Regions from separate parts of the Streptomyces sp. GL_148 genome, predicted to be linked through region 1. Evidence: riboswitches for the same ligand, from Rfam matches in the RefSeq annotation. Region 1 holds a riboswitch; the other holds the start of a gene.

Region 1 (15,727 bases):
ACCAGCCGCGGCTGCTGTCCGTACCGGAGCTGTACATGCTGACCCTGTGGCTGCACGGATCGGTGGGCGCCGACGCCTCCGCCGGACTGCCGGCCGCCGCCGACCTCCTGATCCCGTTGGCGCCCGCCCCGCCCGGCATCGCCGCGTACCGGCCGCACCCCGTGTCCGAACTGCTGCCCGTGCTGACCCATCGGCTCACGCCGACGGCTCCCCCGGTACCGCCCTCCATGGCCGCGCCGGCCGCCTGATCCGGCCCCTGGCCAGATCTGCCCATTCGGCCTAGCCCACTCGGGCCCCCAGCGAACCATCCGAAATGACAGGGGAGTTGACCTGAACCGCCCGCACGGGTGATGCGTCATCAATCTATGAGGACAGCTGCCGGGAAATCCCTCCGGACACTAGGTCGTGGGGGAACACTGGGGACTCTGACCGAGCCAAGTCGTTGATACGGGGGGCGGCCATGACCAACGCATCGAGCCGCAGCACACAGACCACACCGCAGCGAAAGAACGCATCCATGTGCCAGCACAAGCCAGCATGCCCGTCCGCCGACTCCGCCGACCGGGAGGCCGCACACCCCGTGGCCGTTCACCCGGAACAGGGCTGGAGCCTGCTGTGCAACGGCGTCCTGCTCTTCGAGGACACCGGTGAGCTGCTGCCGGACGGCCAGATCATCGCCCCGCACCGCGCGCTCGCGGCGACACAGGTGATGAAGGCGGCCTAGCCGACGTCGCAAGCGAAAGTGGCCGGTCCAGGAGGGAATTCCCGGACCGGCCCCTTCGCCACGCCACTTCGTCAGGTCACCGGATCAGTGGTCGATCAGGTGACGGTGACGGTGACGATCAGTTGTCGTACTCGTCCAGCGGCGGGCAGGAGCACACCAGGTTCCGGTCGCCGAAGGCACCGTCGATGCGGCGCACCGGCGGCCAGTACTTCTCCGCGGCCGACACCCCGCCCGGGAAGACGGCCTCGTCGCGGGTGTACGGGTGGTTCCACTCGCCGCCCAGCGCCGCCGCCGTGTGCGGGGAGTTGGCCAACGGGTTGTCGTCCACCGGCCACTCGCCGCCCGCGACCCGCTCGATCTCGGCGCGGATGGCGATCATCGCGTCGCAGAAGCGGTCGATCTCGGCGAGGTCCTCGGACTCCGTCGGCTCGATCATGAGCGTGCCGGCGACCGGGAAGGACATGGTCGGCGCGTGGAACCCGTAGTCGATCAGGCGCTTGGCGATGTCGTCGATGCTCACGCCGGTCGCCTTCGACAGGGGGCGCATGTCGATGATGCACTCGTGCGCGACCAGGTTGCCCGGGCCGGTGTAGAGCACGGGGTAGTGCGGCTCCAGGCGCTTGGCGATGTAGTTGGCGCCGAGCACCGCCACCTGGGTGGCGCGCTTGAGACCCTCGCCGCCCATCAGGCGCACGTACGACCAGGAGATCGGCAGGATGCCGGCCGAGCCCCACGGAGCGGCCGAGATCGGACCGACGCCCGTCTCCGGACCGGCGGTCGGCTGGAGCGGGTGGTTGGGCAGGTACGGGGCCAGGTGCGCCCGGACACCGACCGGGCCGACGCCCGGGCCGCCACCGCCGTGCGGGATGCAGAAGGTCTTGTGCAGGTTCAGGTGCGAGACGTCGCCGCCGAAGTGACCCGGCTTGGCCAGGCCCACCAGGGCGTTGAGGTTGGCGCCGTCCACGTAGACCTGGCCGCCGGCGTCGTGCACCTGGGCGCAGATGTCGGCGACGTGCTCCTCGAACACACCGTGCGTGGAGGGGTACGTGATCATCAGCACGGCGAGCTCGTCGCGGTACTGCTCGATCTTGGCGCGCAGGTCGTCCGCGTCCACCTCGCCGTCGTCGGCGGTCTTGACGACGACCACCTTCATGCCGGCCATCACGGCGCTCGCGGCGTTGGTGCCGTGCGCGGAGGACGGGATGAGGCAGACGGTGCGCTGCTCGTTGCCGTTCGCCCGGTGGTAGGCGCGGACGGCCAGCAGGCCGGCGAGCTCACCCTGGGAGCCGGCGTTCGGCTGAATGGAGACCTTGTCGTAGCCGGTGACCTCGCAGAGACGTTCCTCCAGCTCGGTGATGAGCGTGAGGTACCCCTCGGCCTGCTCGACCGGGGCGAAGGGGTGCAACTGGCCGAACTCGGGCCAGGTGACCGACTCCATTTCGGTGGTCGCGTTGAGCTTCATGGTGCAGGAGCCCAGCGGGATCATGCCGCGGTCCAGCGCGTAGTCCTTGTCCGCGAGCTTGCGCAGGTAGCGCAGCATCGCGGTCTCGGAGCGGTGCTGGTGGAAGACCGGGTGGGTCAGGTACGCGTCCTGGCGCAGCAGCCCCTCGGGAAGCGCGTCGGCCGTGGCGGCGTCGAGCGCCTCCAGGTCGGCGGTGACCCCGAAGGCCGCCCACACCGCGTCGACGTCGGCGCGCAGGGTGGTCTCGTCGCAGGCGGCGGAGACCAGGTCGGCGTCGACCTGGTACAGGTTGACCCCGCCCTCGCGCGCCGCGGCCACGACCTCGGCGGCCCGGCCCGGGACCCGCGCCGTGATGGTGTCGAAGTAGGCGCCGTGCACGACCTCGACCCCGCCGGCCGTCAGACCGGCGGCGAGCAGGGCGGCGTAGCGGTGGGTGCGGCGGGCGATCGTCCGCAGCCCGTCCGGGCCGTGGTAGACGGCGTACATGCCGGCCATGACGGCGAGGAGCACCTGTGCGGTGCAGATGTTGCTGGTGGCCTTCTCGCGGCGGATGTGCTGCTCACGGGTCTGCAGCGCCAGACGGTAGGCCTTGTTGCCGTCCGCGTCCACGGAGACGCCGACGAGGCGGCCAGGCAGCGAGCGGGCGTGCTTGGCCTGGACGGCCATGTAGCCGGCGTGCGGTCCGCCGAAGCCCATCGGGACGCCGAAGCGCTGGGTGGTGCCGACCGCGATGTCCGCGCCCAGCTCACCCGGCGAGGTCAGCAGGGTCAGGGCGAGCAGGTCGGCGGAGACGGCGACGATGGCGCCGAGCGCGTGCGCCTGCTCGATGACCGGCTTGATCTCCCGTACGGCGCCCGAGGCACCGGGGTACTGGAGGAGCACACCATAAACGCCGCGCTCGGCGATCTCGGCGGGAATCCCGTCCGACAGGTCCGCGACCACGACCTCGATGCCGATCGGCTCGGCACGGGTCTCGATCACCGCGATGGTCTGCGGCAGCGCGTCGGCGTCGACGAGGAAGACGTTGCCCTTGGCCTTGCCCACGCGGCGGGCCAGGGTCATCGCCTCGGCGGCCGCCGTGCCCTCGTCGAGCAGGGAGGCGCCGGAGGTCGGCAGGCCGGTCAGCTCGGCGACGACGGTCTGGAAGTTCAGCAGGGCCTCGAGGCGGCCCTGGGAGATCTCCGGCTGGTACGGCGTGTACGCCGTGTACCAGGCCGGGTTCTCCATGACGTTGCGCAGGATCACCGGCGGCGTGAAGGTGCCGTAGTAACCCAGGCCGATCATCGACGACAGGACCTGGTTGCGGTCGGCGAGCTGACGCAGCTCGGCGAGCACCTCGGCCTCGGTCCGCGCCTCGGGCAGGTTCAGCGCGGCGGTGGTCTTGATCACATCCGGCACCGCGGCGGCGGTGAGCTCGTCGAGGGAGCCGTAGCCCACCTGAGCGAGCATCTTCGCCTGCGCCTCGGCATCCGGGCCGATGTGGCGCTGCTCGAAGGGGATGCCTCGCTCCAGCTGGGAGAGCGAAATGCGGTTGGCGGTCATGTACGGAGGCCTCCTGGTCGTACGACCTGCGAGGGGCACCACGGCGCGGGCACCCGGACGGCCTCCCCCTCTGTCATCACAACCTGAGAGCTTCACCGGGCCGCGTGGGGATCGCCCACGAGATCCGGCTTTCACCGTCGGTGAGGAGAGGGACCGGCACTGCGCGCCCGGTACCCACACCTGCTTTCCAGAGTGGCCTCACCACGTGCGGTACGTATGCCTGAGAGATTCCGGGGAGGATTTGCTCCTTCGGCGCCTCCGTCTCACTCACTCGGAGGACTCTCCCGCACAGGGTCAACAGCCGTCACCCAGCCTACCAGCGAGGATCTGGTCACCTCCCTCGAGTGGCCCCCTCTCCCGAAATGCACTTTTGTAGTCATTACGGAGGAGTTGCGCCCAAGTGGAGGGACCGGACCGTGCAGACCGACATCGATCCCCGCAGCCTGATCGGCCGCAAGGCGTTCGACCGCAATGGCACCAAGATCGGCACCGTCGACGAGGTCTACCTCGACGACGCCACGGGCGTCCCGGAATGGGCCGCCGTACGCACCGGACTCTTCAGCCGGGACGCCTTCGTCCCGCTGGAGCCCAGCGAGATGGTGGGCGACACCCTGCGCGTGCCCTTCGAACGCTCCCTCATCAAGGACGCCCCCGACTTCGGCGTCGGCCGCCACCTCTCCCCCGAACAGGAGCTGCAGCTCTACCACCACTACGGCCTGGACCTGGCCCTCCCGTCGGACTTCCAGCACGACTTCGGCCACCAAACCCCCGACACCCCCTGACCCCACCACCCCCACACCCGCTGCCCCCCAACGAACCGGGGCAGCGGGCTCCCCACGGGCACACCCTCAAACAATCCCCCCCACGCCCCCTCCCCCCACCCACGCCCGCCAACGGACACCGCACACCAGGCGCCAGACGGCGTACGCCCAGGCGGCAGGCAGGGTGCACCAGAGGCAGCGGCAACTGACACCCGCCAGCGGGAACGGTGCAGCGGCGGCCGACACCTGGCAACGGCGGCAGCAGGCGCCAAGCCCAGACACCGGGCAGCGGCAGCGGGCAGCGAGCAGCGGGCAGCGGGCAGCGGGCAAGCAGCTCCGGGCAACGGCAGCGGCAGCGGCAGCGGCAGCGGCAGCGGCAAGCAGCTCCGGGCAACGGCAGCGCGCAGCGGTAGCGGGCAGTGGGCAGCAGGCACCTACCAGCGGTTAGCTGATACTCAGCGCCTCACACTGCGCAGCCGGCATCCAGCAGCGTGCATGCGGCACCCGGTGGCACCGCGTGGACCGGCCGCAGGCATCAAGTACGTGCCCGCCGCCACGGACCCCGGCAGCACACGGCTCCCCAGGCGCACCCCGGAATCCGGGCGCCCAGGCGCGGCGAAACGACATGACCTCGCAGACTCACGTCGAAGCCGTGGAAGCCGTCGAGCCCCCGACCCCCACGGCCCGTTCCCCGACCAGCGGCATCGGATCGGACGGCTCCAGCTCGGGGTCGTCCACCAGGAACGTTCGCACCCGGCCCGGCTCTGATCCGGGCTGCTCGAACCGTACGGTCACCCGCCCGACCCCGCTGCCCTGAACCCACCCGGGCCCGTACACCGCATGCCGCACATCGCTCCCGGCCGGCCACCGCCGCTCAACCACACCTCCCACGCCCCCCGCACCCCCGAGCCCCTGCCCAGCGCCCTGAGCCTGCTGGGCACCCAGCACGTGCCCAGCAACCCCACCCTGACCCCGCTGATCGCCCTGACCGGGCCCAGCGCTCTCCTGCTGCCCTGACCCTGCCGCCTGGCCCTGCTCGGCGGCCTGCTCCTGCACAGCTGCCTGGCCCTGCCCCACGCTCTCCCTCGGCCCCGCCCCAGCACCCTGCCCCGGCCCAACGCTCACACGCCGCCCCTCCCCAGGCCCCTGGCCCAGCCCCTGGCCCGGGCCCGGCTGAGCGGCCTGGCTCTCCCCGAAACGCTCCCCCTGCCCCGGCCCTACGGCCTCAGCCTGCCCATGGCCCTGCCCGGCGAGCTCGCCAGGCCCCGCCCCGGCGGCGGAGGCCCGCTCCTGGCCCTGCCCGGCACCCTCGCCCGGCCCAGGCCCCGCAACCTCCCCCAGGGTCAGACCCGGGGGCTCCTGCCCCCCATCAGCGCCGGCCGCCGGCCGCCCCGCACCCCCGCCGGACGGCGAAGCCCCCTCGGCAAGATCCGCACCCGCGGCAACGGCACCCTCCCCGTCCCCGGCGGCGGCCACGCCCGCCCCCGCAGCCATCGCATCGGCGAACGCGAAGAGGTCCTCCTGCGTGTAGTCCGCCAGCCCCGTCACACCCACCCCCAGCAGCCGCACCCCGCCCGTGGTGTCCACGGCCTCCAGCAGCCGCGCCGCCGCCTCCCGCACCACCGAGGCGTCGTCCGTGGGCCCCCGCAGGGTCTCCGAACGGGTCAGCGTGGAAAAGTCGTACCGCCGCACCTTGAGCACGATGGTCCGCCCCGAGTGCCCCGAGCCGCGCAGCCGCTCCACGCACCGGTCCGCGAGCCGCTGCACCTCGTTGCGGATCCGTACCCGGTCGTGCAGGTCCACGTCGAAGGTGTCCTCCACCGACACCGACTTCGCATCGCGCTCGGCGACCACCGGCCGCTCGTCCACACCCAGCGCCATCCGGTAGAGCCCGACCCCGTGCGAGCGCCCCACCATCCGGACCAGTTCGTCCTCGCCGGCCGCCGCCAGCTCCCCCACCGTGGTGATCCCGGCCCGCCGCAAGTGCTCCCCGGTGGCCGGCCCCACCCCGGGCAGGGTCCGTACCGACATGGGTGCGAGGTGCGCCCGCTCCGTGCCGACCTCGATCAGCAGCAGCCCGGCCGGCTTGGCCTCCTCGGAGGCGACCTTGGCCAGCATCTTGGACCCCGCGAGCCCCACCGACCCGCTCAGCCCGGTCGCGGCGGCGATGTCGGCCCTGAGCCGCTCACCAACGGCCCGCGCGGCCTCCGCGTCGAAGGCGACGCCTCCCGCCTCGAGGTCCACGAAGGCCTCGTCCAGGCTCAGCGGCTCCACGAGGGGAGAGAGCTCCCGGAGCATCCCCATGACCGTGTCGCTGACCGCGCGGTACAGGCTGAAGCGCGGAATCAGGCACGCGCCGTTCGGGCAGAGCCGCCGCGCCTGGGCCATCGGCATGGCCGAATGCACGCCGAACCGCCTGGCCTCGTAGGAGGCGGTCGCGACGACCCCGCGCGGCCCGAGACCACCGACGATGACGGCCTTGCCGCGCAGGCTCGGCTTCGACGCCTGCTCCACGGATGCGTAGAAGGCGTCCATGTCCAGGTGCAGGATGGTCGGCGCGGCTCTCACAGCTCCGATGCTGCCCTACGCCACTGACAATCGGCCCGAACCCGAGCCAGGCGAGCCGGGGCGGCCCGCCAGGACCGCGCTCGACCAAACGCGCGCGACCAGGACGGCCCGGCCGGGACCGGACGGACCACCGGCCCGTCCCCACCCCACACCCGGCCCCGCACCCGGCGCCTCAGACGGCCCGGTTCCTCCGGGCGGCCAGCTCATCGGCCGGGTTGTGCCCGACCACCGTCTCGCCCGTGTCCACGCGCTCCCCGTGCAGCTGCGACAGCGCGTTCTCGACATCGCGCCAGACCACGCCCACGGCGATGCCGAAGACTCCCTGGCCGCCCTGGAGCAGGCTGACGACCTGATCGGGCGAGGTGCACTCGTAGACGGTGGCGCCGTCGCTCATCAGCGTCATCCGCTCCAGGTCCGAGAAGCCCCGGTCGCGCAGATGCTGCACGGCGGTGCGGATGTTCTGCAGCGCCACCCCGGTGTCCAGGAAGCGCTTCACGATCTTGAGGACGACCACGTCCCGGAAGCTGTAGAGGCGCTGGGTCCCCGACCCGTAAGCCGGACGCACCGTGGGCTCCACCAGCCCGGTGCGCGCCCAGTAGTCGAGCTGCCGGTACGTGATGCCGGCCGCGGCACACGCCGTCGGCCCTCGGTATCCGACCTGCTCGGGTGCGGACTCGCCGCCCTGGGGCCCCACCGGCCCCACCGAACCGACCGGCGCGGGCTCCGGCTGACGGCGCGCGGAGTTCACCGCACCACCGTGCAGCGGGTACGGCCCACCGTCACTCCGTGCGGGGATGCCCCCGGTCATACCGTCGCCCGTGACTCTCACGCCGACCCTCCGTCCTTGACCTGCCATCTCGAAGGTAGGCAGTCACCAGGGGTGCGTCAACGATCGCCACACTCGGCACGCCGAGTGATAATCACCCTGAGAGTGGTTTCCCGTACCCCATTGCGGGGAAAGGCTACTCGAATGGGCTGAAATATCCGGGAGGACGGCGCGACCCGCGCCTCACTGCGGGCCGGTACCGAAGTCCTCTGGCGAAATCTGGTCGAGGAACTCGCGGAACTTCTCCACCTCGTCCTCCTGCTCGTCCGGGATCGCGATTCCGGCGTCGTCGAGCACGCCGTCGCTGCCGTAGATCGGCGTCCCGGTCCGCAGGGCGAGCGCTATGGCGTCGGAGGGCCTCGCGCTCACCTCGACTCCGCTAGCGAAGACGAGCTCCGCGTAAAAAACGCCCTCCCGCAGATCCGTGATCCGGACTTCGGTGAGCTCCTCGCCGATCGCCTCCAGCACGTCCTTGAAAAGGTCGTGTGTCAGCGGCCGGGCAGGGGCCATGCCCTGCTGCGCGAAGGCAATGGCGGTCGCCTCCCCTGGTCCGATCCAGATGGGGAGGTACCGGTCGCCTCCCACTTCACGCAGGAGCACGATCGGTTGGTTCGAGGGCATTTCCACCCGGACACCCACAACGTCGAGCTCGTTCACACAGCAACCCTAGGACCTGCCCGGCAGGTTTGGGTAGTCGGGCTCCCCCAAGCCTGCCCCGAAGCCCCTGCGAAGACACCCGAAGTCGGCCCGAAAACCCCTCCGGATCAGTGCAGCCGCACCCCGAGAGCAGTCTGTACGAGGGCCTCGTGCAGCCGTACGGAGAGCCCCGCGAGCTCCTTCATGGTGGCCTCGGCATGGGCCCTGGTCTGCGGATTGCGGTGCCGGCGCAGCGGCGAGACGACCTGCTCCACCAGACCGGCCTCCCGGTCCGCGGCGGCCTTCATCGCCCGCAGGTGACGCGGCTCCAGACCGAATCGGCCGAGATCGGCCACCAGACGGGCCACGGTGACGGCCTCGGCGTCGAAGCCGCCGCCGGGCGCCTCCGCGATGAGCCCGTAGGACTCCCACTCCACGAGCTGGACCTCGTCCACCTCCGCGGCGGCGATCAGCTCGGCCCGGCCCACCCGGGCCACGGTCGGCCGCTCCCGGCCCACCTCGCCGTAAAGGGCGACGGGGCTCGTGGGGTCGACGGACTCCCCGTGCGCCGTGGGCGACGGGATGCGGATCTGCTCACCCCGCGCGAGCGCGTCGAGCTGCTCGCGGATGACCTTCAACGGAAGGTAGTGGTCACGCTGGAGCCGCAGGACGTGGGCGAGGCGCTCCACGTCGTCGGTGCTGAACTTGCGATATCCGGAAGGTGTGCGCCGGGGCTCGACGAGCCCCTCCGCCTCCAGGAAACGGATCTTCGAGATCGTGACTTCGGGGAACTCGTCACGCAGCATCGTGAGCACCGTGCCGATGCTCACCAGCCGCACGCCCGAGGAGGCGGTACCGGCGGTGCCGCTCTTGGCGGCACCGCCTGCCGGGATACGCAGCATGGGACCTTCCCTTGAAGGGTCAGTGCCCCCGCAGGCTCGCGTAGAAGACCAGCCGGTACTTGCCGATCTGCACCTCGTCGCCGTTGTGCAGGGCGACGGAGTCGATCGGTTCACGGTTCACGTACGTGCCGTTGAGGCTGCCGACGTCGGAGACGGTGAAACCGTCGTGGCTCCTGCGGAACTCGACATGGCGCCGGGAGACGGTGACGTCGTCCAGGAAGATGTCGCTCTGCGGGTGCCGGCCGGCCGTCGTCAGCTCACCGTCCAAGAGGAACCGGCTGCCGGAGTTCGGGCCGCGCCGCACGATCAGCAGAGCGGAACCCGGCGGCAGCGCTTCCACCGCGGCCTGGGCCTCGGGGGACAGCGAGGACGACACGTGCGTCTGTCCCGACACCTCGGCCTCGTAGGCCTCGAGGCCCGAGATCGAGATGGTGGACGTGGTCTCCGAGGCACGCTCCGGCGTCAGACCCGCCCGCAGCGGCGCCCCGCAGTTGGAGCAGAACCGGCTCGCCGCATCGCTGCGGTGCCCGCACCTGCTGCAAATCTGCTCGGCCGACATGGACGGCTCCTCGCGCCGCGGCTGCCCCGCGGAGGCATTGGTGGCATACGGGTCGGAGGCAAACCCTCCACCCGTACTTGAGGTTGATGGTTCACCGAAACCTATGCGTCCGGTACCGGCAGGGTCAACAGCCGACGCGCCGTGCGCGCCCGAAATGTCACCCGCCCCGGCGACCTCGTCGCGGAAGAGCGGCCGGTCGCCCTGCCCTTCCACGTCTCCATGCCCCGCGCGGTGCCTGGCCGCACCGCTTTCCTCGCGGTTCTTCTTGCCGAACAACTTCTCAAACAACTTCACGGGCGATTCCCCTTGACCGAAACAGACCCGCCCGTGGGGCAGGACGAACTCCGAATGCAACACCTGCCGACCCGGACACACTTACAACGTCCGTAACCATCAGACAGTTTCCACCACGCACCGCGACTTCAGCGCGTCGACCCCCCGCAGGCATTGACCCGCGTGAGCCCGTCTCCCGCATCTCGCGCATCACGACGATGACGACCGAGCGTAGTCAGGCTGCTTCGCAGCCCGCAAGGCATCCACGACGATCTTCGCCGGACGTGTGACGCTGACGACCGCCTGCTCCTTCTCCAGCGACTGGACGACGCCACCGGGAATGTTGAGCGCCGGCTCCAGGTCCTGCGGCTTGCCGATCACCTTGAACTCGTAGGGCTGTGTGATCTTCTTACCGTCGATCGCGACCCCGTCCTCCTCGTCCGAGAAGTACGAGTCCGCCACGATCCGCACCCCGTTGATCTGGATGGCCTCGGCCCCGGCGGCCCGCAGCTCCTGGAGGGTGTCCAGCAGCTTGTCCGACAGCACCTGACCCTTGGGGTCCGTGATCTTCAGCACGATGCCCGGCCCCTGCGCCGCCACCGTACCGGCCAGGATCCCGAGTTGGCGTTCCTTCTCCACGGTCTGCTTCCGGGCCTCCTCGGCCTGGTTGGAGCTGCTCTCCAGCTCCCGGCGCTGGTCATCGAGCGTCTGCTTCTCGTCCTCGAGCCGCTTGGTCCGCCCGTCCAGCTCGTCGAGGATCCGTACGAGGTCCTCCTGACGGGCGCCGCGCAGCGCGCTGGAGTCGCTGTTCGACCGTACCTGGATGGCCAGGCCGAGCCCCAGGACGAACAGCAGCACCGCGACGATCAGTTGGGCACGGCTCACCCGCGGCGGCCACAGCCCGGCCGCCAGCCGCTGCCGACCGGTCTGCTCGGGCCCGGTCTCCTCGGGCCCCGTCGGCGCGTACCCGGTCGGCGCGTGCACGCTCGACGCGTCTTCGGTCTCCTCCCGGCCCCGCTCCGCCCCGGGCTCGGGCGCGCGGCCCACGGGCCCTGCCGACGGCTCCAGCGGAGGCTGTGCCTTCGGCCGCTGCGCCGCGGCCCCGGGCTCCTCGGGCGGGGTGTCGTTCGTGCTCATCGGCCTCACGCCCGGAAAACGTGCCGGCGGATGGCCGCGGCGTTGGAGAAGATGCGGATGCCGAGGACGACGACCACACCCGTGGACAGCTGAGAGCCGACCCCCAGCTTGTCGCCGAGGAAGACGATCAGCGCCGCCACGACCACGTTCGACAGGAACGACACCACGAAGACCTTGTCCACGAAGATGCCGTCCAGCATCGCGCGCAAGCCTCCGAACACCGCGTCCAGCGCCGCGACCACGGCGATCGGCAGATAAGGCTCCATCACGGCCGGCACTTCGGGCCGGACGAGAAGTCCGACCACCACTCCGACCACGAGGCCCAGTACCGCGATCACGATGCACCCTTCTGCTGCTCTGCTGCTGTAGCCGTACGTACGGTCAGGCTCGACGCGGCCGGAAGGCGCATCTCGGCCTCGGACGACAAGGAGTAGCGGATGCCGTAGTTCTCCTGCAGCACGTGCAGGTACTGGCCGTCCGCGGAGTCCTGGAAGGCGGTCCCGAGGCGCTTCTTGTCGCCGATCGCCAGCACTTCGTACGGCGGCACCAGCGGCCTGTTGTCGACCAGTATCGCGTCACCCGCGGCCCGGATCGCCGAGAGGGACGTCAGCCGCTGCCCGTTGATCGAGATCGCTTCCGCCCCCGACTGCCACAGCCCGTTGACGATCTTCTGCATGTCGCGGTCGCGGAGCCGCCCGGTGTCCGAGAATCCGGCGCTCTCGCGGGGCTGCGAACCGTCTCCGGTCGTCGAGCCCTTCGCGTCGTCCACCGTGAGCTTGATCCCGGGCCCGTGCACCTCGGTGGCCCCGGACAGCAGCGCCACCAGCTGGCCCTGCTCCCCGCCGTGCTGCTTGAGGGCCTCGCGCTGCCGGCCGGCGACGCTGTCCCGCAGCCGCTCGATGTCCCGCTCCAGACCGTCCGCGTGCGCATCGGCCCGCTCGACCCGGTCGATGAGTTCGTGACGCTCCTTCGCCAGCACCGGCGCGGTCGCCCGCGCCTGCGCGGCGCCCAGGGTGACGACCATGGCGGCGAGCACGAGCCCGGCGGCGAGACCCAGTTTGGCCTTCAGGGTCCGCGGCAGGCCGGACGTGCCCTCGGCCTCGCGCCGGGCCGAAGCCTCCGCGTAGCCCTCGTCGAGGGAGTGGTCCATCACGTGCGTCAGCAGCGACATGGAAGCGTCCGGCCGCGCCGGAGGCGGCGAACTGCGGTTGTGGGGCGGCTGCGACATGCCGCACATCGTCGCATGTCGGCGCCGCTCCCACCGAATGCGGACGCCCGGTGGACCGGACGGGACCTTCGCCCCACCCGCTCCACCGGACTTCCGGCCCTACGCCGCTGCGTTGCGGACTACGCCGTCCCGCGCGGGGCGCTCAGTGCCCGGCGCCGTCCACCACCGCTGCCCAGCCGTCCAGCAGCGCCTGCGCGGACGCGTCGTCGGGTCCCTCGGCCCACAAGTGGGTGACCGCCTCCGCCGGGTCCGGCAGCACCAGGGCCCACCGCCCGTCGGCCTCCACGACCCGCACCCCGTCGGTGGTGTCCACCTGCCGGTCCCCGGCCGCCTCCACGACCCGCCGCATGACGAGTCCCTTCACCGCCCACGGCGTCGGCACGTCCCGCTTGAGCACGTGCGCCCGCGGGATCCGGGCGTCGATCTGGCTCAGCGTGAGCTGCGTCCGCGCCACCAGCCCGATCAGCTGCACGAAGGCGGCCGATCCGTCGAAGACGCTGCTGAACTCGGGAACGATGAATCCGCCCCGCCCGTCACCACCGAAGATGGTGTTCTCCGCCCGGCCCACCCGCGTCAGATCGTCGGGCGAGGTCGTCGTCCACTCCACCTGGGTCCCGTGGTACGCCGCCACTTGCTCGGCGATCCGCGTCGTGGTCACCGGCAGCGCCACCTTGCCGCTGCGCTTCTCGGCGGCCACCAGGTCGAGCAGCACCAGCAGCGCCCGGTCGTCCTCGATGATCCGGCCGCGCTCGTCCACCAGGGAGATCCGCTCGCCCACCGGGTCGAACCGCACTCCGAAGGCGGCCCGTGAGGACGCCACGATCTCCCCGAGCCGCACCAGGCCCGCCCGGCGGGATTCGGCCGTCTCCGTGGGCCGGGACTCGTCGAGCCCCGGATTGACCGTGAGGGCGTCCACTCCGAGGCGGCCCAGCAGGCTGGGCAGCACCAGGCCTGCGCTGCCGTTGGAGGCGTCCACGACCACCTTGAGCCCGGAGTCGGCGACCCCGGTGGTGTCCACGCGCCGCAGCAGCGAACCGGTGTAGGCGTCGAAGACGCTTCCCGGGAACTGCAGGTCGCCGATCTCGCCGGGGAACGCCCGCCGGTACTCCTGGCGCGCGTAGACCCGGTCGAGCTTGCGCTGCTGCTGGAGGGAGAGGTCCGCCCCCCGCTCGTCGAGGAACATGATGTCGACCGAGTCGGGCACTCCCGGCGAGGTCCGCAGCACGATCCCACCGGCGCTGCCGCGTGCGGTCTGCTGCCGCGCCACGGGCAGCGGTACGTTCTCCAGGTCCCGGACGTTGATGGCGCTGGCCTGGAGCGCCGAGATCACGGCCCGCTTGAGCGCTCTCGCGCCGCGGGAGTGGTCGCGGGCCGTGGTGACCGTGGCCCCCTTCTTCAGGGTCGTCGCATAGGCACCGGCCAGCCGGACCACCAGCTCCGGGGTGATCTCCACGTTCAGGATTCCGGTGACCCCGCGCGCGCCGAACAGATGTGCCTGCCCCCGGGACTCCCAGATGACCGAGGTGTTGACGAAGGCGCCCGCCTCGATCGTCTTGAAGGGGTAGACCCGGACGTTCCCCTGGATGATCGATTCCTCGCCGACGAGGCACTCGTCGCCGATGACGGCCCCGTCCTCGATCCGGGCGGCCCGCATGATGTCGGTGTTCTTGCCGATGACACAGCCGCGGAGGTTGCTGTGCGGCCCGATGTACACGTTGTCGTGCACGACGGCCTTGTGCAGGAACGCACCGCTCTTCACGACGACGTTGGATCCGACGACGGTGTGCTCGCGGATCTCCACTCCGGCCTCGACCTTGGCGTAGTCCCCGATGTACAGCGGTCCGCGCAGCACCGCGTCCGGGCTCACCTCGGCCCCTTCGGCGATCCACACGCCCGGGGAGATCTCGAAGCCGTCCATGTCGACCTGGACCTTGCCCTCGAGTACGTCGGCCTGGGCCTTGACGTAGCTCTCATGGGTGCCGACGTCCTCCCAGTAGCCCTCGGCGACGTAGCCGTAGATGGGCCGGCCTTCCTTCATCAGCTGTGGGAAGACGTCACCGGACCAGTCCACCGAGACGTCCGCGTCCACGTAGTCGAAGATCTCCGGCTCCATGACGTAGATGCCGGTGTTGATGGTGTCCGAGAACACCTGGCCCCAGGTCGGCTTCTCCAGGAAGCGCTCGACCTTGCCTTCCTCGTCCACGATGGTGATGCCGAATTCCAGCGGGTTCGGCACCCGGGTGAGGCACACCGTGACGAGCCCGCCCTTCTCCTTGTGGAAACGGATCAGGTCGGTCAGGTCGAAGTCGGTCAGCGCGTCGCCGGAGATGACGAGGAACGTGTCGTCCTTCAGAGCCTCCTCGGCGTTCTTCACGCTGCCGGCGGTACCGAGTGGCTTCTCTTCGTTGGCATAGGTGAGCTCCATACCGAGCTCCTCGCCGTCACCGAAATAGTTCCTGACGAGTGACGCCAGGAACTGCACGGTGACCACGGTCTCGCTGAGCCCATGCCGCTTGAGCAGCCTGAGCACGTGCTCCATGATCGGCCGGTTCGCCACCGGCAGGAGCGGCTTGGGCATGCTTGAGGTCATGGGACGAAGCCGAGTGCCTTCGCCACCGGCCATCACGACGGCCTTCATGTCGGAAGAGTCCTCCTTGAGAGACGGCGTATCGCCGACCTCACCCGTCCCGGACGGTGACTGGACCACTCCCCCGCGTCAGTCAGGCGCCGAGCGAGCTCAATCGGCCGTGGCGTCCGCCTTCACGAGCCGGCGGACTTGCACCACGTAAAGGACTCCTGCCCACCAATAGAGCGTTGTACCCCATCCGGCGAACGCCCATCCGAAAACTGACCCCGTCCAGGCCAACCAGCCCGACCAGGTGCTCACCAGGAGGAAGGGGAACGCGTACATCAGGTTGAAGGTCGCGGCCTTGCCGAGGAAGTTGACCTGGGGCGGCGGATAGCCGTGCCGGCGCAGGATCCAGACCATGACCAGCAGCATCAGCTCACGCGCGAGCAGCGCCCCGGTGAGCCACAGCGGCAGAATCTCGCGGTACGTGAGACCGAACAGGGTGGACAGGATGTACAGCCGGTCCGCGGCGGGATCCAG
Region 2 (15,727 bases), 4.8 Mb from region 1:
GAAGGCCTCGGCGTCGAAACCGCGGGTGGCCAGCGCCGGCGTACCGATCCGCAGACCCGAAGTGACCATCGGCGGCCGCGGGTCGTTCGGGATGGCGTTGCGGTTGACCGTGATGCCGACCTCGTGGAGGCGGTCCTCGGCCTGCTGGCCGTCCAGCTCGGAGTTGCGCAGGTCGACCAGGACCAGGTGCACGTCGGTGCCGCCGGTGAGGACGTCCACGCCCACGGCCTTGACGTCGTCCTGGACCAGGCGGGCGGCGAGGATCTTCGCACCCTCCAGGGTGCGCTCCTGGCGCTCCTTGAACTCGGGCGAGGCCGCGACCAGGAAGGAGACGGCCTTGGCCGCGATCACGTGCTCCAGCGGGCCGCCCTGCTGACCCGGGAAGACCGCGGAGTTGATCTTCTTGGCCAGCTCCTGCGTCGACAGGATGACACCGCCGCGCGGACCGCCGAGGGTCTTGTGCGTGGTGGTGGTCACGACGTGGGCGTGCGGCACCGGGTTCGGGTGCAGACCCGCGGCGACCAGGCCGGCGAAGTGCGCCATGTCGACCATCAGGTACGCGCCGACCTCGTCCGCGATGCGGCGGAAGGCGGCGAAGTCGAGCTGGCGCGGGTAGGCGGACCAGCCCGCGACGATCAGCTGCGGCTTGGACTCCTTGGCGAGGCGCTCGACCTCGGCCATGTCGACCTCGCCGGTCTTGTCGACGTGGTACGGGACCACGTTGTAGAGCTTGCCGGAGAAGTTGATCTTCATGCCGTGGGTCAGGTGACCGCCGTGGGCCAGGTTCAGGCCCATGATCGTGTCGCCCGGCTTGATCAGCGCGAACATCGCGGCCGCGTTCGCCTGCGCACCGGAGTGCGGCTGGACGTTCGCGTGCTCGGCGCCGAAGAGCGCCTTGATGCGGTCGATCGCGATCTGCTCGACCACGTCGACGTGCTCACAGCCGCCGTAGTAGCGGCGGCCGGGGTAGCCCTCGGCGTACTTGTTGGTCAGGACCGAGCCCTGGGCCTCCATGACGGCGACCGGAGCGAAGTTCTCCGACGCGATCATTTCCAGGGTGGACTGCTGGCGCACGAGCTCGGCGTCGACGGCCGCGGCGACGTCCGGGTCGAGCTCGTGGAGGGGAGTGTTCAGTACAGACATCAGGGTTCCCTGGGGTCAGTTGCCGGAGGTGAGAGCGGTGTACTCGCCGAAGGAGAGCACGTCCTTGGGCTCCTCGGAGATGCGCACCTTGAACAGCCAGCCGCCCTCGAAGGGAGCGGAGTTCACCAGCGCCGGGTCGTCGACGACGTCCTGGTTGAACTCGACGATCTCGCCGGAGACGGGGGAGTACAGGTCGCTGACCGACTTGGTCGACTCCAGCTCGCCACAGGTCTCACCCTCGGTCACGGTGTCGCCGACCTCGGGAAGCTGGGCGTAGACGACGTCACCGAGCGCGTTGGCCGCGAACTCCGTGATGCCGACCGTCGCGACGCCGCCCTCGGCGTCCGACAGCCACTCGTGCTCCTTGGTGTAACGCAGCTTCTGCTGGGGGTTGCTCATGACCTGATTCTCCTGGATGCGGGGGAGTGGATACGAACGGTGTGTCTTGCGTACCGAGACGGGGCGCGGGGGAGCGGCCGTACGGGAGACCCGGGCGGCCGGGGCTTCCCGGGGCTCCCCGGGAACGGCGGTGAGGGTTACTTCTGCCGCTTGTAGAACGGCAGGGCCACGACCTCGTACGCCTCATGCGTACCGCGAATGTCCACGCCGACGCCGGAGGTGCCGGGCGCGGCGTGCGCCGCGTCGACGTAGGCCATCGCGATCGGCTTGCCCAGCGTCGGGGACGGGGCGCCCGAGGTGACCTCGCCGACGACCTGGCCGTCGAAGGTCACGGAGAAGCCGGCGCGCGGCACGCGGCGGCCTTCGGCGATCAGGCCGACCAGCTTGCGCGGCGGGTTCGTCGCGGCGCGCTCGGCGGCGGCCTCCAGAGCGGCGCGGCCCACGAAGTCGCCCTCCTTCTCGAACTTCACGACCCGGCCCAGCCCCGCGTCGAACGGGGTGAGGGAGGTGGTCAGCTCGTGCCCGTACAGCGGCATGCCCGCTTCCAGGCGCAGGGTGTCGCGGCAGGACAGGCCGGCCGGGACCAGGCCGACGCCCTCGCCCGCCTTGGTCAGCGCCTGCCACAGCTCCACGGCGTGCTCGGGGGCGACGAACAGCTCGAAGCCGTCCTCGCCCGTGTAGCCGGTACGCGCGATCAGCGCGGGCACCCCGGCGACCGTCCCGGGCAGGCCGGCGTAGTACTTCAGCCCGTCCAGGTCGGCGTCGGTGAGGGAGGCGAGGATGCCGGGGGACTCCGGACCCTGCACCGCGAGCAGCGCGTACGCGTCGCGGTCGTCGCGGACCTCGGCGTCGAAGCCGGCGGCGCGCTCGGTGATCGCGTCCAGGACGACCTGGGCGTTGGAGGCGTTCGCGACGACCATGTACTCGGTCTCGCCCAGGCGGTAGACGATCAGGTCGTCGAGGATGCCGCCGTCTTCCCGGCAGATGTGCGTGTAGCGGGCGCGGCCGACGCCGACGGTGGAGATGTTGCCGACCAGCGCGTAGTCCAGGACCTTGACGGCCTCGGGGCCGGTCAGGGTGATCTCGCCCATGTGGGAGAGGTCGAAGAGACCGGCCTTGGTGCGGACGGCGTTGTGCTCGTCGCGCTCGCTGGCGTACCGCAGGGGCATGTCCCAGCCCGCGAAATCGGTCATGGTGGCACCGAGGGAACGGTGCAGCGCATCGAGGGCGGTCAGGCGGGGGGCAGTGCTCATGGGTGTGGCTCCCGGGTCCCAGGGCATGACATGACGAGGAGGAGTTCCTCCCCATCTGTCATCGGAACCTGAGAGGTTCGCCGAGAGTTCCCCGCTTCCAGGGGAAGGCCATCGACTTGCACCTTGGGTGGAACCGTCGCCGGGGCCCTCACGGGCGGTGGCGCGGCTCGCTTTTCAGATCTGCCTCATCCACGCGGTACGGGGCCTGAGAGATTCAAGGGAGGTACTTGCTCCTTCGGCGCCCGGGCACCGCCTTGCGGCGTACCCCGGGACTCTCCCGCGCGGATTCAAGCGGCCGGTATGCAGTTAGGTGTCCAGATGGCGCACATCATTGCACGACGTGCGGCCGAATGGGGGAGGGGGTCCACGCGGGGAGCCGACCCGGGGCGGAACCGGAGCGGAAACCGGAGCGGAAACCGGAGCGGACCGGGAGCGGAACCGGAGACCCCGGATTACCGTCTCTTTACACTCAGGGGGACAGGGTCCAGGCGACCCGTCGCGGGGGAGGCGAACACTGTGCGGAGATTCGGACTACTGGCGGCGACGAGCACCGGCACCGTCGAGGGCACGGTGGCCGGGGTGCCGTCCCAGCGTGGCGTCGTACGGGATCCCGCGGCGGGCGCAGCGGCGGGGGAGCCCGCAGCGGTACGGGACCTGCGCGGGGCCGAGGGCCCGCGGCGGCTGCGCTTCGCCGCGGGGGACGTCGTGGTGGTCTCCGGACTGCCCGGCGGCGGCAAGAGCACCCTGATCAAGCGGGCCGCGGAGGGCGGCGGCATCGACTCCCAGGACGCCCGCGAGCGGTGGGAGCGCCGGATGCCGACCGCCCTGCCCTACGCGGTGTACCGCCCGGCGGTCCGGATCGCGCACTACTGGGGCCTGTGGCGGGTGCTCCGCTCCGGGGCCCCGGCCGTTGTCCACGACTGCGGCACGCAGAGTTGGGTACGGGCGCTGCTGGCCTCGGCCGCCCGGCGGCGCGGCCGTGCGCTGCACCTGGTGCTGCTGGACACCACCCCGGAGGAAGCGCGGGCCGGGCAGGCGGCGCGGGGCCGGGGCGTCTCCGCGTACGCCTTCGCCCGGCACCGGGGCGCGGTGGCCCGGCTGCTGCGCGAGGCCGAGGCGGGCCGCCCGCCGGCCGGCTGCGCGTCGGTGACCCTGCTGGACCGCCCGGCGGCGTCCCGGCTGACGTCGATCGGCTTCCTCTAGCGGCGGCGGGGGCGGGCCCCGGCCGCGGTGTCGCAGGCGCCCGTTAATCTCGGGTCGAGACCAAGGGCAAGCGAGCGGAGACGTACATGTGGCCGGGTAACGAGCTGGAACAGGTGCTCGGGGCGGCGCTCGGACAGGCGGACGCCGGGGGGCGGATCGTCGAGGTCCTCGGGCGGAGCCGGCTGTGGATCCCGCTGCCCGGCGGGGTGAACAGCCTGAGCCTGCCCACCATGGAGATCGAAGGCGCCGCGTACGTGCCCGTCTACAGCTCCGAGGAGCAGTTCCGCGCCTGCGTCGGACCCGCCATGGACTTCGCCGTCGCCCCCGCCGTGGACTTCGCCCGAGGCCTGCCCCCGCAGCTCGGCCTCGCGGTCAATCCCGAGGGATCCGTCGGCGTGCCCCTGCCCCCGCCCGCCGTCGCGGAGCTCTGCCGCACCGGCCGCGGCCCGCTCGACGGCCCCGCCACCGGCGGCCGGGTCCGGCTGTTCGAGCCCGACTGGCAGGAGGACCCGGTCGAGTTCCTGACCGCCGCCGCGGAGGAGTTCCGGGCGACCGGAGTCGTCGCGTCCGCGCACCGCTGCCTCGCCAGCGTCGAGGGCGGCTCGCCGGAGCTCTACGTCGGCGTCCGAATGGTGGGATGGGAGCCCGGGATGCGAAACGCCCCGATGGAGGCGCTGGGCCGGGCCCTGACCCGCGTACCACCGCCCTGGCCGGTGCAGTTGATCCTGCTCGACGCCGCGGAAGACCCGGTCGTCGACTTCATCACCACGCGCGTACGCCCCTTCTACCTGCCGTAGTGACGCTTAAGCTGGTGGCCGACACGCGTGGACGACGGGCGGACGAACAGACGAAGAGGGGTACCGGGTGAGTGCGTCAGGCACGGCCGCGGTCGGGCAGGTCGAGCACATGCTGCGCCAGGTGACTCCCGGGCGCTACGAGAGCTACGAGTCCCTCCTGCACGCCCTGGCCGAGGGACGGCTGTGGATGCTCCTGTGGCAGGGGCAGCCCGGCTCCCCCGAGGCGCAGTACGGCGGCATGGAGGTCGACGGCCTCGGGTACGCGCCCTGCGTGACCTCCCCGCAGGAGCTGGCCGCCAGCGGCTGGAACCGCACGTACGAGGTGGTCACCGGCCGGGACATCGCCCGCGCCCTCTACCCCGACCGCTGGGGGCTGTGGCTCAATCCGCACGCCCAGGGCGGCGGCGTCGGCCTTCCCTGGGCCGACCTGCGCCGGATCGCCACCGGGCTGGACCGGATGCCGGCCGGCCCGCTGCGGCTGTCCGAGCCCGCCATCGAGCTGCCGCAGTTCTACGGGCTGCTCACGCAGCACGCGCACCGCACGCCCGCCGTCCGCTCGCTGCGCCGCGCCTGGGTGCAGCCCGCGCTGGGGTCCCCGTACCTCGCCGTCGGGCTCGACCTGTACGACGCCTCCGCGCACGCGCTGGAATCCGTCCGCGAGATGATGCGCCAGTCGGTCGGCGCGGTCCCCGAGGGGGTGCCCGTCTGCACGGTCGCGCTCGCGGACGAACACGACCCGGTGGCGATGTGGCTGCGGGCGCGGACCAGGCCCTTCTACGACCGCGAGGGGCAGGCGCCCGCCTACTGAGACATCGGCATTCAGCCACCCGAGGCCGCACGGAACAGTCGTTCCGCGCGGCCTTTGCGTTGTCCTGATTTCGACGCTGATGTACGCCCAATAGGCACGCTCGTAGGCCGAGTTGGGCGCCATGTCCGATTCCCTACCGAACGGGACGTCTTGCTCCGCTGAGACGACAGTGAAGTCCGGATAACGGGAACCCGACCCTCAGATCACGGTTGCGCATCCATTCACCTGCGGGTCTGGCGGCTGATCGAGCGCCCGATGAAGACTCCCCACCCAAGAGCGGGTCAGTCCTCCAAGGGTGAGCCCGTCACAGGAACTTCGCCTGTTGTTTCGTACAGCACCATGCGCACCACCAGCACTACCTGTTCCGCAGCACGCACCCGCAGCACCTCGCATTCCGAGCGCCACTCCGCACCAACGCCGCCACAGCGGCGGGCATGGGCCGGCTCACCCGTCGGCCGAGAGGGGTCCCCACCACGATGACGGCACCACTGCACGACATGAGCGCGGAGACACCCGCACCCGTGTCCGTAGCCGACGTCCCCGCCAAGGCCATCGAAGGCCGCTCACCCGGTCGGATCGCCTGGACGCGGCTCAAGCGCGACAAGGTCGCGCTGACGGGCGGCGTGATCGTGATCCTCCTGATCCTCGTGGCGGTCTTCGCCCCGCTGATCGTGAGCCTGCTGGGCCACCCGCCCAACGAATTCCACGAGGATCTGCTCGACCCGGAATTCGGCACACCGCTCGGGTCCTACGGCGGCATCAGCTCCGACTTCCTGCTGGGCGTGGAGCCGACCAACGGCCGCGACGTGTTCAGCCGGATCGTCTACGGCGCCCGCATCTCCCTGACCGTCGCCTTCCTCGCCGCCTTCGTCTCCGTCGTCCTCGGCAGCCTGCTGGGCGCCCTGGCCGGATTCCTCGGCGGCTGGGTCGACGGCGTCATCAGCCGCACCATGGACCTGCTGCTGGCCTTCCCGCAGCTGCTGTTCACCATCTCGCTGGTCTCCGTAGTTCCCAACTCCCTGTGGGGATTCACGGGTTCGGGCGTCCGGATGGGCGTCCTGGTGATCGTCATCGGCTTCTTCGGCTGGCCCTACATCGGCCGCATCGTGCGGGGCCAGACGATCTCGCTGCGCGAGAGGGAGTACGTCGAGGCCGCGCGCAGCCTCGGCGCCGGCCGCGGCTACATCCTGATCAAGGAGCTCCTGCCGAACTTGATCGCGCCGATCCTCGTCTACACGACGCTGATCATCCCGACCAACATCCTGACGGAGGCGGCCCTCAGCTTCCTCGGTGCCGGCGTCAAGCCGCCCACCGCCTCCTGGGGAAAGATGCTCTCCGACGCCATCCCGATCTACCAGGACGACCCGATGTACATGGTCGTGCCCGGTATGGCCATCTTCATCACCGTCCTGGCGTTCAACCTCTTCGGGGACGGGCTGCGCGACGCACTCGACCCCAAGGGCAGCTGAACCGCTTCATCGATTCACCCACCAATGGAGGTTGAACCACGTGATCCGCAGAAAGAAGGCGCTCGCGATCACCGCGGTGGTCGCTGCCCTGTCGATGTCCGCCGTGGCGTGCAGCAAGGACGAGGCCAAGACCCCGTCCGAGGGCAAGCCGGCCGCCGGCGCCGCCGCATTCAACGCCGCGACCACCGGTGTCGTTAACCCGTCGACCACCAAGGGCGGAGAGCTCAAGCTCTGGTCCCCCCAGGACGTCGACTACCTCGACCCGGCGCGCGCCTACTACGGCTTCGTCTGGAACCTGCAGCGCCTCTACATCCGCCAGCTGTTCGCGTACGACAGCAAGCCGGGCGCCGCGGGCACCAAGCTGGTCCCGGACCTCGCCGCGGGCGAGCCGGTCCTGAGCAACGACGGCAAGACGTACACCGTCAAGATCAAGGACGGGGTGAAGTTCGAGGACGGTACCCCGATCACCTCGAAGGACTTCAAGTACGGCATTGAGCGCGTCTTCGCGCAGGACGTGCTGTCCGGCGGTCCCACGTACCTGATCGACATCCTCGACCAGGGCCAGAAGTACCCCGGCCCGTACAAGGACACCGACCCCGACAAGATGGGTCTGAAGTCCGTCCAGACGCCGGACGAGAAGACGATCGTCTTCAACCTGGCGAGCGCCAACTCCGACTTCAAGTACCTGCTGGCCATGCCCTCCTCCTCCCCGGTCCCCGCGGGCCAGGACAAGGGCGCCACCTACACCAACAAGCCGGTCTCCACCGGTCCTTACAAGGTGTCGGAGTTCACGGCGAGCAAGGGCGCGACGTTCGTCCGCAACGAGAACTGGGACCCGAAGACGGACACGATCCGCACGGGCCTGCCGGACAAGGTCTCCTTCACGGTGACGACCAACCCGGACGACATGGACGCGCGTCTGCTCTCCGGTGACATCGACCTCGCGGTCGACGGCACGGGCATGCAGGCGGCCGGCAAGAACAAGGTCCTCAAGGACGAGGCGCTCAAGGCCAACGCGGACAACCCGTTCACGGGCTACATCCGCTACTTCGCCTTCCCGACGACCGTCGCTCCGTTCGACAACGTCGAGTGCCGCAAGGCCGTCATCTACGCGGCCGACCCCAAGTCGCTGCAGACCGCCCGCGGCGGCCCGACCAGCGGTGACCTCGGCGCGAACATGCTGCCGCCCGGCATCCCCGGTGCCGACAAGAAGTACGACCCGTACAACCTGACCAAGGGCGAGCCGCAGATCGAGAAGGCCAAGGAAGCCCTCAAGGCCTGTGGCAAGCCCGACGGCTTCACCACCACGATCGCGGTCCGCAACAACCGTGCCCCCGAGGTCAAGTCGGCCGAGTCCCTGCAGGCCGCGCTCGACAAGGTCGGCATCAAGGCCACGATCGACCAGTACGACGGCAAGCTCTCCTCTTCCGTCATCGGTTCGCCCGAGAACGTGAAGACCAAGGGCTACGGCATCATCGTCATGGGCTGGGGCGCCGACTACAACTCCGGCTCGGGCTTCCTGCAGCCGCTGGTCGACGGCACGTTCATCCTGCCGAACGGCAACAACAACTTCACGATGATCAACGACCCGGAGATCAACGGGCTGTTCAAGACCGCCGCCGCCGCTGCCACCCCGGACGCCGCCGCGCCGTTCTACACCCAGATCAACCAGAAGATCATGGAGAAGGCCCTCTACCTGCCGATCAACTTCGACAAGGCCTTCGTCTACCACAACCCGCGCCTGACCAACGTCTACTTCAACGACTCGATGGGCAAGATCGACCTTGCCACCATCGGCGTCATGAAGTAGTCGAAGCCGCCGAGGAACCCAGGCCGCCCGGCCCCGCCGGGCGGCCCAGGGCCCGCGGCACGTCAGTTACAGCTGGTTCGCCTTCACCGCACATGCGCTAGTCCGAAGGGCAGGTGAAGGCCGCAGGCGGCGGCCGCCGTCCCCACAAGGGGCGGCGGGCGCCGGCCCGAGCGGCCGACTGCAGTGCTCGTCTACCTCATACGGCGACTTTTCAACGTCGCCGCAACGCTGCTGGTGGTCTCCGCGGTCACCTTCGGCATCTTCTTCGCGGTCCCGAAGCTGACCGGCAGCGACCCGGCGCTCATGTACGCCGGACGCGAGACCAACGCGACCGCCCTGGCGGGCATCCGGGTGAAGATGGGCTTCGACAAGCCCATCTCCGAGCAGTACCTGATCTTCATGAAGGGCATCTTCACCGGCCGGGACTACGACGGCGGCACAGGGATCACTCACTGTGCGGCCCCGTGCTTCGGCTACTCCTTCAAGACCGAGGTGCCCGTCTGGGACACCATGGTCGACCGCATGCCGGTCACCCTCTCGCTCGCTCTCGGCGCTGCCGTGATCTGGGTGATCGCGGGTGTGGCCACCGGTGTGATCTCGGCGCTCAGGCGCCGCACCGTGGTCGACCGCACCGTCATGATCGGCGCGCTCGCCGGTGTGTCCCTGCCGATCTTCTTCACCGGCATGGTGGCCCCCGCGATCTTGGTCTACGGCCTCCACTGGCTGGACCCCTCCAACTACAAACCGATCACCGAGGATCCGGGAGCATGGCTCAACTCCATGATCCTGCCCTGGGTGACCCTGGCCTTCCTCTTCGCCGCCACCTACGCCCGCATCACCCGCGCCACGATGCTGGAAGTGCTCGGCGAGGACTACATCCGCACCGCCCGCGCCAAGGGGCTCAAGGAGGGCGTGGTCATCCGCAAGCACGCCCTGCGCTCCACCCTCACCCCGGTCGTCACGATGTTCGGCCTCGACCTCGGCGGACTCCTCGGCGGCGCGGTGCTCACCGAGACGACCTTCAACTTCCCGGGTCTGGGAACGGCCGCCGTCGCCGCGATCGGCGCGGGCGACCTCCCGGTGATCATGGGCGTCACCCTGCTGTCCGCGCTCTTCGTGGTGCTGGCCAACCTGATCGTGGACCTTTTGTACGCCGTCATCGACCCGCGCGTGAGGCTGACGTGACCGAGAACCACAGCGCCGACGCCGCCCTCGCGTCCGCCCCTCCCTTCGTGCCCGAACAGGGAGGGGTGCGGGACCGGGCCTTCCTCTCGGTACGCGACCTCAAGGTGCACTTCCCGACCGACGACGGTCTGGTCAAGTCCGTCGACGGACTCTCCTTCGACCTGGAACGCGGCAAGACCCTCGGCATCGTCGGCGAGTCCGGCTCCGGCAAGTCGGTCACCTCGCTCGCCATCATGGGCCTGCACCGCACCGGCCACGTCCGCAACCAGCCGCAGATCTCCGGTGAGGTCGTGCTCGACGGCGAGGACCTGATCCAGGCGGACGCGGACCACGTCCGCACCCTGCGCGGGCGCAAGATGGCGATGGTCTTCCAGGACCCGCTCTCCGCGATGCACCCGTACTACTCGGTGGGCAAGCAGATCGTCGAGGCCTACCGGACCCACCACGACGTCGACAAGAAGACCGCCCGCCGGCGGGCGATCGAGATGCTCGACCGCGTGGGCATCCCGGAGCCGCAGCAGCGCGTGGACTCGTACCCGCACGAGTTCTCCGGCGGAATGCGCCAGCGCGCGATGATCGCGATGTCGCTGGTCAACAACCCCGAGCTGCTCATCGCCGACGAGCCGACGACCGCCCTGGACGTCACCGTCCAGGCGCAGATCCTGGACCTCATCCGGGACTTGCAGAAGGAGTTCGGCTCCGCGGTCATCATGATCACGCACGACCTCGGAGTGGTCGCCGAAATGGCCGACGACATCCTCGTGATGTACGGAGGCCGGTGCGTCGAGCGCGGCAGCGCCGAGAAGGTCTTCTACGAGCCCCGGCACCCCTACACCTGGGGTCTGCTCGGCTCGATGCCCCGCATCGACCGCGAACAGACCGACCGGCTCATCCCGGTCAAGGGCTCGCCGCCCAGCCTCATCAACATCCCGAGCGGATGCGCCTTCCACCCGCGCTGTCCGTACGCCGACCTGCCCAAGGGCAACGTCACCCGGACCGTGCGGCCCGAGCTGGCCCTGGTCGGCGGGTCCGAGGAGGGCGACGGACGGCACTGGGCCGCCTGTCACCTGTCCCCGGAGCAGCGGGACCGGATCTGGACCGAAGAGATTGCGCCGAAGCTGTGACCGATATGAAGAAGGCGGACACGCTCGCGGTCCCCGCCCAGGCCGTGGACTCCCCGGAGCCGCTGCTGAGGGTCACCGGACTGGTCAAGCACTTCCCGATCACCAAGGGGCTGCTGCGCCGCCAGTCCGGGGCCGTCAAGGCCGTCGACGGCATCGACTTCGACGTCCGGCGCGGTGAGACCCTCGGCATCGTCGGAGAGTCCGGCTGCGGCAAGTCGACCATGGGCCGGCTGATCACCCGGCTGCTCGAACCGACCGGCGGAAAGGTCGAGTTCGAGGGCAAGGACATCACGCACCTGAGCGTGGCCGGCATGCGCCCGCTGCGCCGCGACGTGCAGATGATCTTCCAGGACCCGTACGGCTCGCTGAACCCGCGGCACACGGTCGGCACCATCATCAGCGCCCCGTTCAAGCTCCAGGGCGTCAAGCCCGAGGGCGGCCTCAAGGCGGAGGTCCAGCGCCTCCTCTCCCTCGTGGGTCTGAACCCGGAGCACTACAACCGCTACCCGCACGAGTTCTCCGGCGGCCAGCGCCAGCGCATCGGCATCGCCCGGGCCCTCGCCCTCAAGCCGAAGCTGGTCGTCGCGGACGAGCCCGTGTCCGCCCTGGACGTGTCGATCCAGGCCCAGGTGGTCAACCTGCTGGACGACCTCCAGCAGGAGCTCGGCCTCACCTACGTGATCATCGCGCACGACCTGTCGGTCATCCGGCACGTCTCGGACCGCATCGCGGTGATGTACCTGGGCAAGATCGTCGAGCTGGCCGACAACAAGTCGCTGTACACGGCGCCGATGCACCCGTACACGACGGCCCTCATGTCGGCGGTCCCGGTCCCGGACCCGCGCCGACGCGGCGCGAAGAGCGGCCGCATCCTGCTCAAGGGCGATGTGCCCTCGCCGATCTCACCGCCGAGCGGCTGCCGGTTCCACACGCGGTGCTGGAAGGCGACGCAGATCTGCGCCACGCAGGACCCCCCGCTGGTCGCGCTGAAGACCGGGCACCAGGTGGCCTGCCACCACCCGGAGAACGCCCCCGACCAGGCCCCGGGCGACCCGGCCCTCCCGGGTGCGGCGGAGGCGGTTACCAACCCGACGGTCTGATTGGCGCCGGCGGGGCAGAATCAGCCTCCCGGCGGTTTGATGGACGCCGGCGGGGCAAGATCAGCCCACCGGCGGTTTGATGGACGCCGGCGGGGCAAGATCAGCCCACCGGCGGTTTGATGGACGCCGGCGGGGCAAAATCAGCCCCGCCGGCGTTTGAGGCGCGGGGGTTCGGGGGCGGAGCCCCTGACGGCGCCGCCGCACCCGGCCACGGTCCGCGGCCCCACGGGGTGTGGTCGCCGCGGCCCCACGGGGTGCGGTCCCGACCTGGCGGGGCCCACCGCCCCCTCGGAGCCGGAGCCGGAGCCGGAGCCGGAGCCGGAGCCGGGGCCGCGCCCCACCCGCTCCAGCCCGCCGCAGGGCGACCGGCAGAATGAAGCCGTGATCCACGATCTCTTCCCGCCCGGAGTCCAGCACACCCTGGACCTCATGGGCATCTTCGTCTTCGCCACGGCCGGCGCCCTGCTCGCGGTACGCAAGAACTTCGACGTCTTCGGCATCGTCGTCCTCGCGCTCGTCACCGCCCTCGGCGGCGGCCTGTTCCGCGACATCGTCATCGGCGCCACCCCCGCCGCCGCCTTCAGCGATCTCGGGTTCTTCGTCACGCCGCTGATCGCCGCCGCGTTCGTCTTCTTCCTGCACCCCGAGGTCCAGCGGATCAACCGCGCCATCAACGTCTTCGACGCGGCCGGCCTCGGGCTGTTCTGCGTGACGGGCACGACCAAGGCGTACGAGTACGGCCTCGGCCTCACCGCGTCCGCCGCGCTCGGCCTGGCGACCGCCGTCGGCGGGGGCGTGCTGCGCGACGTCCTCGTCAACGAGGTGCCCTCGCTGCTGCGCGACCGCGAGATGTACGCCGTGCCGGCCGTCATCGGCGCCTCGATGGTGGCGCTCTTCATCAGCTTCGACAACCTGAACGGCATCACGACGGGCCTGGCGATCGTCACCACCTTCGTGCTGCGGCTGCTGGCCATCCGCTACCACTGGCGGGCGCCCCTCGCGTGGAACCGCCGCTCGTCGGTGGCGGAGGAGCCGTAGCCCGGGGCCACGCCCACGGCCTTGCCCGCGGCCACGCCCAAGGCCTCGCCCAAAGCAAAGCTACCGCTTAGTAGGTGGCGGGTGTACGGTCGTTCCATGTCACACGCAGCTGCCAAGGCCTCCATCGGCGACAGCGAGTTCGACCGCGACACCACCGTCACCGCCCGTGCGGGCGAGCCCGGGGTGTACGACGCGGACCTCTCCGCCGGGTGGACGATCATCACCGCCGTCAACGGCGGCTACCTCCTGGCCCTCGTCGGCCGCGCCCTGTCGTCGGCTCTGCCGCACCCGGACCCCCTCACGGTCTCCGCGCACTACCTGACCGCGTCGGTCCCCGGCCCCGCCGTGATCCGCACCGAGGTCGTACGGGTCGGCCGCACGCTCTCCACCGGGCAGGCCTCCCTGTTCCAGTTCGACGAGAGCGGCGCCGAGATCGAGCGGATCCGCGTCCTGGCCTCCTACGGGGACCTCGCGGCGCTCCCGGACTCCGTCCACACCACGGCCCTCCCGCCCGTCATCCCCGCCTACGAGGACTGCCTCGGCCCCGAGGCCGGCCCGGCCCCGATCCCCGGCAGCTCGGCGATCGTGGACCGGCTCCGGCTGCGCCTGGACCCGGCGACCGCCGGCTGGGCCGTCGGGCAGCCTTCGGGCAAGGGGGAGATGCGCTCCTGGTTCGAGCTCGCGGACGGCCGCGACGCGGACCCCTTCTCCCTCCTCCTGGCCGTGGACGCGCTCCCGCCGACCTCCTTCGACCTCGGCCTGCTCGGCTGGACCCCGACGGTGGAACTCACCACCCACATCCGCCACCGCCCGGCGCCCGGTCCGCTCCGGGTGTCGATCACCACGCGGAACCTGGCGGGCGGCTTCCTGGAGGAGGACGCGGAGGTCTGGGACTCGGCGGACCGCCTGGTGGCCCAGTCCCGCCAGCTGGCGAGGGCTCCGCGCATTCCTTCTTGACGCGCCGCACTCCTCCTCGACGCACCGCTCGCACCGCTGCGCGGGCTTCGCGCCGCTGCGCCGGACTCCGTCCGGCGGTGGCCGGTCGGGGCTGCCGCCACCGCCGTCCCGGCGCGGGCCCGGTGGGCGGGTGCGGGTGGTTCGGCCCTGCGGGGCGGGAGTCCCCTACCCGCCCTTCGCCCATCCCCCAGACTCCGTGCGGGGGGACCCCCAGCCGGGCTCTGCCCGGACCCGGTCCTCAGACGCCGGACGGGCTGGATTTGCCGCTGCGCGGCAAAAATTCAGCCTCGCCGGCGTTTGAGGCGCGGGGTCTGGGGCGGAGCCCCAGGGGCCTCGGGCGCAGCCTGGGCTGACGGGTCAGGGCGGAGCCATGGGAACGGTGGAAGGGCGCGTAGGGGACTCCGCCCGCGCAGCGGCGCATCGGCGGGCCCAGCCCCGCGCACGGCGCCCCGGCACGGGCCGGGCCCCACGCGCGGTTCCCGGCACGGGCCATACGGGGCGGGCCCCGCGCACGGCGCCCCCGGCACGGGACGGACCCCACGCGCGATTCCCGGCGCGGGCCCCGCGCATGGCGCCCCCGGCACGGGCCAAGCGGGCCGGGCCCGGTCCGAACGGCATGCCGCCGCGAGGTCGGAGGCTCCGTCAGCGGGCCGTAAGGCCCCGGCGGGGGATCAGGGGTGTGGGGGACTCGTAGAATCGGGGGATCATGGCCTACCTCGACCACGCCGCCACCACCCCGATGCTGCCGGAGGCCGCTGCGGCGATGACCGCGCAGTTCGCCGTCACGGGCAACGCGTCCTCCCTGCACGCCGCCGGCCGCCGCGCCCGCCGCACCGTCGAGGAGGCCCGCGAGGCCCTCGCCGACGCGCTCGGTGCCCGTCCGAGCGAGGTGGTCTTCACCGCCGGCGGCACGGAGGCCGACAACCTCGCCGTCAAGGGGCTCTATTGGGCCCGCCGCGACGCCGACCCCGCCCGGACCCGCGTCCTGGCCAGCCCCGTGGAGCACCACGCGGTCCTCGACGCCGTGCACTGGCTCGCCGAGCACGAAGGGGCGCAGGTCGAGTACCTGCCCGTGGACCGCTTCGGGCGCGTGCACCCCGATGCCTTCCGCGAGGCGATCGAGCGCAACCCCGAGGACGTCGCGCTGGCCACCGTGATGTGGGCCAACAACGAGATCGGCACCGTGATGCCGATCGCCGAACTGGCCGCCGTCGCGCGCGAGTCCGGCATCCCGCTGCACTCCGACGCCGTCCAGGCCTTCGGCCAGCTCGACGTCCGCTTCGGCGACAGCGGACTCGCCGCCATGACCGTGAGCGGCCACAAGGTCGGCGGACCGTACGGGATCGGCGCGCTGCTGCTCGGCCGCGGCCAGAGCCCCGTACCCGTCCTGCACGGCGGGGGACAGGAGCGGCACGTCCGCTCCGGCACCCTCGACGTCCCG

The links. Region 1 has a riboswitch for glycine ahead of gcvP (aminomethyl-transferring glycine dehydrogenase). Riboswitches for the same ligand answer to the same signal wherever they lie in the genome.
Region 2: it holds a riboswitch for glycine, as region 1 does, so the genes downstream of both, gcvT (glycine cleavage system aminomethyltransferase GcvT) here and gcvP (aminomethyl-transferring glycine dehydrogenase) in region 1, are expected to answer to the same signal.

The regions. Positions count from the first base shown of each region.
Region 1 is NZ_CM174396.1:1,347,880-1,363,606, forward strand. It holds gene AC3IYI_RS06155 (hypothetical protein) at 1-248, shown strand, start outside; gene AC3IYI_RS06160 (DUF5999 family protein) at 518-724, shown strand; gene gcvP (aminomethyl-transferring glycine dehydrogenase) at 843-3,728, opposite strand; glycine riboswitch at 3,927-4,025, opposite strand; gene AC3IYI_RS06170 (PRC-barrel domain-containing protein) at 4,145-4,510, shown strand; gene AC3IYI_RS06175 (DNA polymerase IV) at 5,129-7,057, opposite strand; gene AC3IYI_RS06180 (MerR family transcriptional regulator) at 7,230-7,886, opposite strand; gene AC3IYI_RS06185 (bifunctional nuclease family protein) at 8,067-8,540, opposite strand; gene ftsR (transcriptional regulator FtsR) at 8,648-9,421, opposite strand; gene AC3IYI_RS06195 (FHA domain-containing protein) at 9,441-9,980, opposite strand; gene AC3IYI_RS06200 (DUF881 domain-containing protein) at 10,464-11,399, opposite strand; gene AC3IYI_RS06205 (small basic family protein) at 11,396-11,728, opposite strand; gene AC3IYI_RS06210 (DUF881 domain-containing protein) at 11,725-12,627, opposite strand; gene AC3IYI_RS06215 (sugar phosphate nucleotidyltransferase) at 12,761-15,256, opposite strand; gene clsA (cardiolipin synthase ClsA) at 15,356-15,727, opposite strand, start outside.
Region 2 is NZ_CM174396.1:6,113,878-6,129,604, forward strand. It holds gene glyA (serine hydroxymethyltransferase) at 1-1,143, opposite strand, end outside; gene gcvH (glycine cleavage system protein GcvH) at 1,159-1,542, opposite strand; gene gcvT (glycine cleavage system aminomethyltransferase GcvT) at 1,680-2,795, opposite strand; glycine riboswitch at 2,980-3,085, opposite strand; gene AC3IYI_RS28150 (AAA family ATPase) at 3,312-3,998, shown strand; gene AC3IYI_RS28155 (enhanced serine sensitivity protein SseB) at 4,085-4,795, shown strand; gene AC3IYI_RS28160 (enhanced serine sensitivity protein SseB C-terminal domain-containing protein) at 4,863-5,603, shown strand; gene AC3IYI_RS28165 (ABC transporter permease) at 6,080-7,072, shown strand; gene AC3IYI_RS28170 (ABC transporter substrate-binding protein) at 7,167-8,882, shown strand; gene AC3IYI_RS28175 (ABC transporter permease) at 9,066-10,067, shown strand; gene AC3IYI_RS28180 (ABC transporter ATP-binding protein) at 10,115-11,191, shown strand; gene AC3IYI_RS28185 (ABC transporter ATP-binding protein) at 11,197-12,291, shown strand; gene AC3IYI_RS28190 (trimeric intracellular cation channel family protein) at 12,721-13,329, shown strand; gene AC3IYI_RS28195 (thioesterase family protein) at 13,426-14,286, shown strand; gene AC3IYI_RS28200 (cysteine desulfurase family protein) at 14,993-15,727, shown strand, end outside.